DNA from 4 places in the Allobosea sp. GW821-FHT12C12 genome. Region 1 is predicted to be linked to each of the others. Evidence: predicted binding sites of a transcription regulator. Region 1 holds the regulator's gene; each other region holds the start of a gene.
What was found. The regulator LexA, encoded in region 1, represses DNA repair genes until DNA is damaged. The targets are predictions, from matches to a motif close to TGTTCNNNNTGTGTTCNG.

Region 1 (2,197 bases):
TCCTGCCGCTGGTGACGGGCGTCGCGGTCGCGGCCAAACCCGAACGGCCCGAGATCCTGATCGAGCGCGACGGCTCGGGTCTAGCGGTCCGGGCCAAGGACGGACGCCTCGTCGTCGCCGGCAAGCCGAGCGCCTTCGTGCTGCAGCAATGGCTGACCGCCGATGGCGACGGCCGCAAGCCCAACGACCCGAGCCTGCGCGAAGGCGCGGCCTGCGACGCGCAGGGCTGCGTCATCGCCACGCGGGACGGTCGCAGCGTGGCTTTCGTCCGCGACCGGATCGCTCTGGTCGAGGATTGCCGCCGCGCCGACCTCGTCGTCACGCCGATCCCGTGGAGCGCGCCCTGCAAGGCCATGCTGATCGACCGCATGGCGCTCGGCCGCGACGGCGCCACCGCATTGGTGCGCTCAGGCGCGATCCTGCCCGGCCGGCAGCCCTGGCGCAGGCTCGCCGCCGAAAGCGGCGAGGACGGCCGCCCGTGGAACCGCCGCCGGCCGCAAGCGGCTGCTCCCACGCCCGCGGCGCAGCCGACGCCGCTGGTCGAGGAGGACCCTGTCGACCGATTTTAGAATCTCATCGGGAACCACCGAGTCGTCGCGGACGAGCCGCAAAGCGGCGCGGATCCGGGATCCGACACAGGGCGCGGTCGCCGATCTATGATGGATCCCGGATCAGGACCGGGATGACGATGTTTCAGCGTGAAATCGGCATGCCCTAGTAGCGCCGCATCAGGTTGACGAGGCGCCCCTGGATCTTGACGCGGTCGGGACCGAGCACGCGCGTCTCGTAGGCCGGGTTGGCCGCCTCCAGCGCGATCGAGGAGCCGCGCTTGCGCAGCCGCTTCAGCGTCGCCTCCTCGTCGTCGATCAGCGCGACGATGATGTCGCCGGTGTTGGCGGTGTCCTGCTTGCGGATGACCACGGTGTCGCCGTCGAGGATGCCGGCCTCGACCATCGAATCGCCGCGTACCTCCAGCGCGTAATGCTCGCCCGCGCCGAGCATGTCGGCCGGCAGCGAGACGTTGTGGCTGCGGCTCTGGATCGCCGAGACCGGCGTGCCGGCGGCGATCCGGCCCATCACAGGAATGGCGATGGTGGAGCGCGCATCGTCCTCGGGCGGGCTGCTCGCCGGCTTGACCTTGCCGAGGCCGCCCTGGACGACGGAGGGGCTGAAGCGCCCCCGCGGGGCCTGCGAGCCCGCGACGCCGTCCGGCAGCTTGATCACCTCGAGCGCGCGGGCCCGGTTCGGCAGCCGGCGGATGAAGCCGCGCTCCTCGAGCGCCATGATCAGGCGGTGGATGCCGGACTTGGACTTGAGGTCGAGCGCGTCCTTCATCTCGTCGAAGGAGGGCGGCACGCCGCTTTCGCGCAGACGTTCCTGGATGAAGCGGAGCAGTTCAAATTGTTTGCGTGTCAGCATGATTCCCGCCGGAGCGCCCGAAGCGCGGAGTCGAAACAAATCACGAACATGATACAGGTTCGCGGTGTGTTCCGCAAGCGCCCCTCAGCGCAGCCGGATGATCCGGCAGGGGTCGCCCTGCTTTGCCGGCTCGGCGAAAGGCGGACGGATCGTCAACGCCCTGGCCTTCGCGAGCGTGCCCAGCATCGAGGAATCCTGCCTCTGGAACGGCGTCGCGATCCATCCGGCCGCGGAATGGACGAGATCGGAACGAAGATAGTCCTCCCGTTCATCGTTAGCCGGCATATCGATTCCGATGATCCCTGGCTCGCTGCGGTCCCTGTCGGGGTCGGGCAGACCGAGCAGCGCCTCGAGCAGAGGCATGACGAAGAGATGCCCGCAGACGATCGAGGAGACCGGATTGCCGGGCAGTCCGACGGCGACCATGCGGCCGAGCCGGCCCATCATCATCGGCTTGCCCGGCCGCATCGCGATCTTCCAGAAGCCGAGGTCCATGCCGGCGCGCTTCAGCGCCTCCTGGACGAGATCGTGCGCGCCGACCGAGGCGCCGCCGAGCGTGAGCAGCACGTCGGCTTCGGCGGCACGGGCGCGGCCGATGCGATCGGCGAGATCGGGGTGATTGTCGCGCGCGATGCCGAGATCGAGCACCGCGCCGCCCGCCGCCTCGACGATCGCCGCCAGCGAGAAGCTGTTGGAGGCGACGATCTGGTCCGGCCCGACAGGCTCGCCCGGCAGCACGAGTTCGTCGCCGGTTGCGAGAATGGCGACGAGGGGCTTG
Region 2 (2,197 bases), on a different contig from region 1:
GATGTCGAACTCGACCTGCTTGAAGGGCGGCGCGACCTTGTTCTTGACGACCTTGACGCGGACCTGGTTGCCGGTCGCCTCCTCGCGGTCCTTCAGCGTCGAGATGCGGCGGATGTCGAGCCGGACCGAGGCGTAGAACTTCAGGGCGTTGCCGCCGGTCGTGGTCTCCGGCGAGCCGTACATCACGCCGATCTTCATCCGGATCTGGTTGATGAAGATGACCATGCAGTTCGAGCGCGAGATCGAGGCCGTCAGCTTGCGCAGCGCCTGGCTCATCAGGCGCGCCTGCAGGCCGGGCTGGACATCGCCCATCTCGCCCTCGATCTCGGCGCGCGGCGTCAGCGCCGCGACCGAATCGACCACCAGCACGTCGATCGCGCCGGAACGCACCAGCGTGTCCGTGATCTCCAGCGCCTGCTCGCCGGTATCGGGCTGCGAGATCAGGAGATCGTCGAGGTTGACGCCGAGCTTGCGGGCATAGACCGGATCGAGCGCGTGCTCGGCATCGACGAAGGCGCAGACGCCGCCCTTCTTCTGGGCCTCGGCGATGGTATGCAGCGCCAAAGTCGTCTTGCCCGAGGATTCGGGACCGTAGATCTCGACGACGCGACCCTTGGGCAGGCCGCCGACGCCGAGCGCGATGTCGAGCCCGAGCGAGCCGGTCGAAATCGTCTCGATCTCGATCGCCTGCTGGTTCTTGCCGAGCCGCATGATCGAGCCCTTGCCGAAGGCGCGTTCGATCTGCGAGAGCGCCGCGTCGAGCGCCTTGGCCTTGTCCATCGAGGAGCCTTCCACGAGCTTGAGATTCGGCTGATTCACGGGTCGCGCTCCTTATGGCAGGGGCGCGGTGACATCTCAAATCCGCGCCGACGTCAGGAATATGGACACGGTTTGTTCCTGTCGGCAAGTTCTTTTTCCGTTCTCAATGTCAGGATTTGTCAGGAAGCCTTCCAGCGCCGGCGGCCGATAGCCGGATCGCTTCAGGTTTCGTGGTCGGGGTGCTGACGCGACCGGTAGCGGACGAGATCCTCGGCTGGCACGTCATCCTCGGTGCGGGTGCCCGACAGCCGACAGAGGTCGTCGAACCAGGGCATGCGGCTTTCCGTGCCGTAGGCCTGCGTGGGCGGCATCGCCGCGGGCTCGTCGAGGCTTCCGGCGCTCACCGATATCCGGCCCGAGCCGCGATATCCAAAGGTCAGCGGCGTGCCGCATGCCCTGCAGAAGCCGCGCTCCGCGGCCTCGGAGGAAGCGAAACGGCCCGGCTCCCCTTTCGTCCAGACGATGTCGTCGAGGGCCACGCTCGCGAAGGCGCCGAAATAGTTGCCGACGGCCTTCTGGCACATCCGGCAGAAGCAGATCGACACCTTCGAGGGTGCATGATTGAGCCGGTAACGCACGGCGCCGCACTGGCAGCCGCCGGTCACGGGTTCTGTTTCGGCCATCGCATGGCTCCCGCGAAAAAGCCCGGCCAGAGTGGCCGGGCTTGGCGTTGTCCGCAACCGATGCCTCGTCTCAGGCGGCCATCGCCTTGCGCATGTTCTCGCTGACCTTCTCCAGGAAACCCGTCGTCGAGAGGAAGCCCTGGTCGGGGCCGACGAGGAGCGCGAGGTCTTTCGTCATGGAGCCGGCCTCGACCGTGTCGACGGTGACCTTCTCGAGCAGGCTCGCGAATTTCGCCAGTTCGTCGTTGCCGTCGAGCTTGGCGCGATGGCTCAAGCCCCGCGTCCAGGCGAAGATCGAGGCGATCGAGTTGGTCGAGGTCTCCTTCCCCTTCTGGTGCTCGCGATAGTGGCGCGTCACCGTCCCGTGCGCGGCCTCGGCCTCGACGGTCTTGCCGTCGGGCGTCATCAGAACCGAGGTCATCAGGCCGAGCGAGCCGAACCCTTGAGCCACCGTGTCGGACTGAACGTCGCCGTCGTAGTTCTTGCAGGCCCAGACATAGCCGCCCGACCACTTCATCGCCGAGGCGACCATGTCGTCGATCAGGCGGTGCTCGTAGGTGATGCCGAGCTTGTCGAACTCGGCCTTGAACTCGGCCTGGTAGATCTCCTCGAAGATGTCCTTGAAGCGCCCGTCATAGGTCTTGAGGATGGTGTTCTTGGTCGAGAGATAAACCGGATATTTGCGGATCAGGCCGTAGTTCAGCGAAGCGCGGGCGAAGTCCCGGATCGAATCGTCGAGATTGTACATCGCCATG
Region 3 (2,197 bases), 180 kb from region 1:
CGGGGAAATCGACGGTGGTCGAGACGGAGCGCGAGGGCCCACGATCGTGCGGTGACGTGTGGAAGAAGACCGTGACGTGATCGGTCGCCAGCCCATGATGACGCAGCTTCTCGCCGAGCCTCGTCGCATGGGCGGCAATGGCTTCCTGCATCATGTCCAGGCTCTCGACGCGGCCCGCAAAGCTTCGCGTGACGGCGCAGCCCTTCCGGGTTGGCGCCACGCTCTCCAGGTCGATGCAAGGCGCGCCCCGAAGTTCATGGATGATGCGCTTGCCGACGACTGTCAGGCTTTTCCGGGCGAGCTTGGGATCGAGCGCGGCGACGTCGGCGGCGGTTCGACACCCGAAGGCGGCAAGCTTGGCCTGGCTCGCGCGGCCGATGCCCCAGACATCTTCGAGATTGACCAATGGCATCCATTCCGATCGGGCCTCATCATTGGTGAGGTCGCAGACGCCACGCAGCTGTGGCGTGCTCTTGGCAATCTTGTTGGCCAGCTTGGCCAGGGTCTTCGTGGGACCGATGCCGACGCAGGTGGGAACGCCTGTCCAGGTCGAGACGGTCGAGCGCAGGTCCCGTGCCATTTCCTCGCGTTGGCCGCGTGCCACCGGGCTCATGTCGAGGAAGCTTTCGTCGATCGAGTAGACCTCGATGTCTGAAGCGAACCGCTCATAGACCGTGTTCATCCGGCGGCTCATGTCGCCATAGAGCGTGTAGTTCGACGAGAATACCACTACGCCCTCGCGCTGGCAGAGATCGCGGATCGTAAACATCGGCGCCCCCATCCTGATCCCGAGCGCCTTCGCCTCGGCCGTGCGCGCAACAGCGCAGCCGTCGTTGTTCGACAGCACAATGACCGGGCGCCGGCGCAGCTTCGGATCGAAGACCCGCTCACAGGAGCAGTAGAAGCTGTTCCCGTCGATCAGGGCGAAGGACCGGGTCATCGACGCAAGCGCCGCACCGCGTTGGTCACGACGCCAAAGATGTCGATCTCGGCATCCGGGCCGGGATCGTACTCGGGGTAGCGTCGGTTGCCGAACGCCAGGCTCGATCGTCCTCCGACGATCCTGAAGACCTTGATGCTGCGCTCCCCATTGACGTCGACCACGACAGCGTCGCCGTCCTTCGGCACCAGGCTGCGGTCGACCGTGATCAGACTGCCGTCGAAGATGCCGACGTCGATCGCGCTATCGCCGGCCACCGTCATGATGAAGGTCGCCGGGGCATTCTGGATGAGCGTTCGGGACAGATCGATCGGTTGGTCCAGGTAGTCGTCTGCCGGGCTCGGGAAGCCCGCCCGCACCGCCTTCAGATAGACCGGCAGGAAAATCGGTGGGCCGAGGAAGGCGGGCGACATGTGCATCGGCACGAGCTCCTATAGAGAACATAATAGGAACATCAGTCTCTCTGCCCGGAGTCAAGGTGGGGATTTCGCCACACGCGGCCTTTGGCGGAGTGCCGAGCCGCAAGCGGACGAGAATAGCCGCTTCGTGCGCTGAACCCCCTCGATGGTGATCACCAATGTCAGGAGGTGGTAGCTCTGGTCAGCTAACCACCAACCAGAGGTACGCCATCTCGGTTCATTCGCGATCCCGGTCCGGCCTCTTCCTGATACGCGGCCAGAAGCGCTTCCTCTTCGGCTTGGAATGGCCGGGCGATAACGGTGGAACAGCCGTTGGGAACTGCGGTTGCATCTGGGGTGGTTTCCCGTCCGCAGAAGCCATGGTCTCGGGGAGGCGATCCGGCGACTGCCAAGGCTCTGTCAGCTCTGTCTGCTGTCGCGCATGCGTTTCGGGGACGTTTCCGGCCGCCGCGCTAGGCTGCTTACGATCGGCGAGCGGGCGAGAACCCGTCTCCTGCCGCGAAGGCGGAAGTGTCGGGAGAATTTCGTGGGCGATCATGCTGGTTTCGACGCGTGCGATCATTTCCGCGAACGTGCTAGCGCGCGGGGGCGGTCGCCTGGCCCGCGGCTGTGGCGTCACATCGGGCGCTGGTGCTGTCTCGTCTGAGGCGGTTTGGCGGGGAGCGGTCGGAGTGTGCGCGTCGTCAGGCGCCAATTGCGGCGAGCGTGAGGGGCGACCATCAGCGCTGCTGCGGGCCTCATCTTGCGCCGGCGTTGTGAGAGAGGTGTACGGGCTGGGCGTGGTGCTAGACTCCACTTTGACCACGCTGTCGGCCTGATGTCGATCGAGAGGCGGCGG
Region 4 (2,197 bases), on a different contig from region 1:
TCGCCGGTCGAGCGCTGCCATACGTCGACGACATGGTCCCGCGCCGCCAGGATGCCGGCCGTCAGCCAGTCGTGAGGTTGCGCGACCGACGGATTCTTGCCGAGCGAATAGGTCAGCTTCCTGACGATCTCGGCCTTCAACGTCTCGACCAGCATCGCGGAATCGGTGGCGGCGGCAAGCCCGGCCGGCATGGCTGTCTCGTTCAAGCGTCGAGCTCCCGGCTGTTTCGCTGGCAGCGAACATCGGAGTAACGCCGCGCCCTGTCCAGCCGAATTCGCTGCGATGCGGGATGTTTCGGGCCGGCGCTTCCCGACACGAAAAAAGCCGGCGGCAATGTCCTGCCGCCGGCTCGAAAATCCAGACCGCTCAGTTGATCTGGCTGCGGGTTTCCTCGCGCACGTCGCGGCCGAACTCGCGCGCGTTCTTGATCGCCGAATCGGTGACGCCGACCACGCGCGTCCAGGCGTTGCGGGTATAGGCGCCCTGATAAACGACCGAATCGTAGCCGATCGCCAGAACCGCGATGATGAGAAGAAGGCGGAACATCTGTCTCTCCTGTGTCGAACCTGCTGCGATAACGCGATCACGGGATGCCGGTTCCGCAACGTCGCCGGCAAACGACGCGATCGGCGTCACGCCGCGGCGAACGGTCACGACTGGCGGGACTGGCGGGCAACTCCGTCGCGCGCTAGAACAGAGCGGGAACATAAGGATCGCCCGTGGCACAGCCGACCGTGATGGAGAAACTGGAGATCCTCAGCGATGCGGCGAAATACGACGCCTCCTGCGCCTCCAGCAACACGACCAAGCGTGATTCCCTTGGCGGCAAGGGCATCGGTTCGACGACCGGCTCGGGCATCTGCCATTCCTATGCGCCGGACGGGCGCTGCATCTCGCTGCTGAAGATCCTGCTGACGAATTTCTGCAGCTATGACTGCGCCTTCTGCATCAACCGCTCGTCGAGCAATGTCCGGCGCGCGCGCTTCTCGGTCGAAGAGGTCGTCGATCTGACGCTGAACTTCTACAAGCGGAACTACATCGAAGGGCTGTTCCTGTCCTCCGGGATCATCCGTTCGCCGGACTACACCATGGCCGAGATGGTGCGGGTGGCGCAGAGCCTGCGCGAAATCCATCACTTCCGCGGCTACATCCATCTCAAGCTGATCCCGAGCGCCAGTCCCGACCTCGTGGCGCAGGCCGGGCTTCATGCCGACCGCGTCTCGGTCAATGTCGAACTGCCGAGCGAGGTTTCGCTGAAGCGCTTCGCTCCCGAAAAGCAGCCGCGCGACATCCGCGCCACGATGGGCGGGCTGAAGCTCAGGATCGCGGAGGGCAAGGCGGAGCGCGCGATCTCGCGCAAGGCGCCGAGCTTCGCGCCGGCGGGTCAGAGCACCCAGCTCATCGTCGGCGCGGACGGGGCCAGCGACGCCGCGATCCTGCAGCGCAGCGCGCAGCTTTATGGCAGCTTCGGCCTGCGCCGGGTCTACTATTCCGCCTTCAGCCCGATCCCGGATTCGTCCGCGCGACTGCCGCTCTCCGAGCCGCCGCTGATGCGCGAGCACCGGCTCTACCAGGCCGACTGGCTGACGCGCTTCTACGGCTTCGAGGTCGACGAAATCCTCGACGATGCGTCGGGCGGAATGCTCGATCTTACGGTCGATCCCAAGCTCGCCTGGGCGCTGCGCCACCGGGCGCGCTTTCCCGTCGATGTCAACCGGGCCGATCGCGAGTCGCTGCTGCGCGTTCCTGGCCTGGGCACGCGCAGCGTCAAGCGCATCCTGGAAATGCGGCGTTTCCGCTCCTTGCGACTCGACGATGTCGGGCGGTTGGCGCGCTCGCTGACGATCCTGCGCAACTTCATCGTGACGGTGGATTGGCGGCCGGGAAGCCTGCTCGACAGCGAGCGGCTGCGTCAGCATCTCGCGCCTCGGCCGCGGCAACTGGAGTTGCTGTGATGTTCGTCGCGCGGCTTGCCCATCCCGCCGATCTCGAGGGCTGGCGGCGGCAGGCGCGGGCGCTGGCGCGGCGCGGCGTCCTGCCCGGCGATATCGCCTGGATCGTGGGCGACGAGGCGGCGGGGCTGTTCGACGGCGAGGCGGTCGATGAAGCCGCGCCGGTCGCGGGGCCCGAACTCAAAGCGCCGCGCGATTTTGCCGATCTGGCCGGGCAGGTGGCGTGCCATCGCGATCCCGAGCGC

Region 2: recA (recombinase RecA) is a predicted target of LexA. The motif match lies at 907-924, and genes of this name have one in related genera.
Region 3: AC1RRW_RS04275 (LexA family protein) is a predicted target of LexA. The motif match lies at 1,377-1,394, and genes of this name have one in related genera.
Region 4: AC1RRW_RS12730 (putative DNA modification/repair radical SAM protein) is a predicted target of LexA. The motif match lies at 690-707, and genes of this name have one in related genera.

What each region holds. Positions count from the first base shown of each region.
Region 1 is NZ_JBXAQP010000002.1:96,915-99,111, forward strand. Features, by position in the region: gene AC1RRW_RS03385 (ComEC/Rec2 family competence protein) at 1-569, shown strand, start outside; gene lexA (transcriptional repressor LexA) at 715-1,419, opposite strand; gene AC1RRW_RS03395 (molybdopterin molybdotransferase MoeA) at 1,504-2,197, opposite strand, start outside.
Region 2 is NZ_JBXAQP010000017.1:71,132-73,328, forward strand. Features, by position in the region: gene recA (recombinase RecA) at 1-819, opposite strand, end outside; gene AC1RRW_RS20030 (GFA family protein) at 981-1,442, opposite strand; gene AC1RRW_RS20035 (NADP-dependent isocitrate dehydrogenase) at 1,513-2,197, opposite strand, start outside.
Region 3 is NZ_JBXAQP010000002.1:274,833-277,029, reverse strand. Features, by position in the region: gene AC1RRW_RS04280 (Y-family DNA polymerase) at 1-940, opposite strand, end outside; gene AC1RRW_RS04275 (LexA family protein) at 937-1,359, opposite strand; gene mobF (MobF family relaxase) at 1,577-2,197, opposite strand, start outside.
Region 4 is NZ_JBXAQP010000007.1:233,528-235,724, forward strand. Features, by position in the region: gene AC1RRW_RS12720 (glycogen/starch/alpha-glucan phosphorylase) at 1-191, opposite strand, end outside; gene AC1RRW_RS12725 (hypothetical protein) at 367-546, opposite strand; gene AC1RRW_RS12730 (putative DNA modification/repair radical SAM protein) at 738-1,955, shown strand; gene AC1RRW_RS12735 (UdgX family uracil-DNA binding protein) at 1,955-2,197, shown strand, end outside.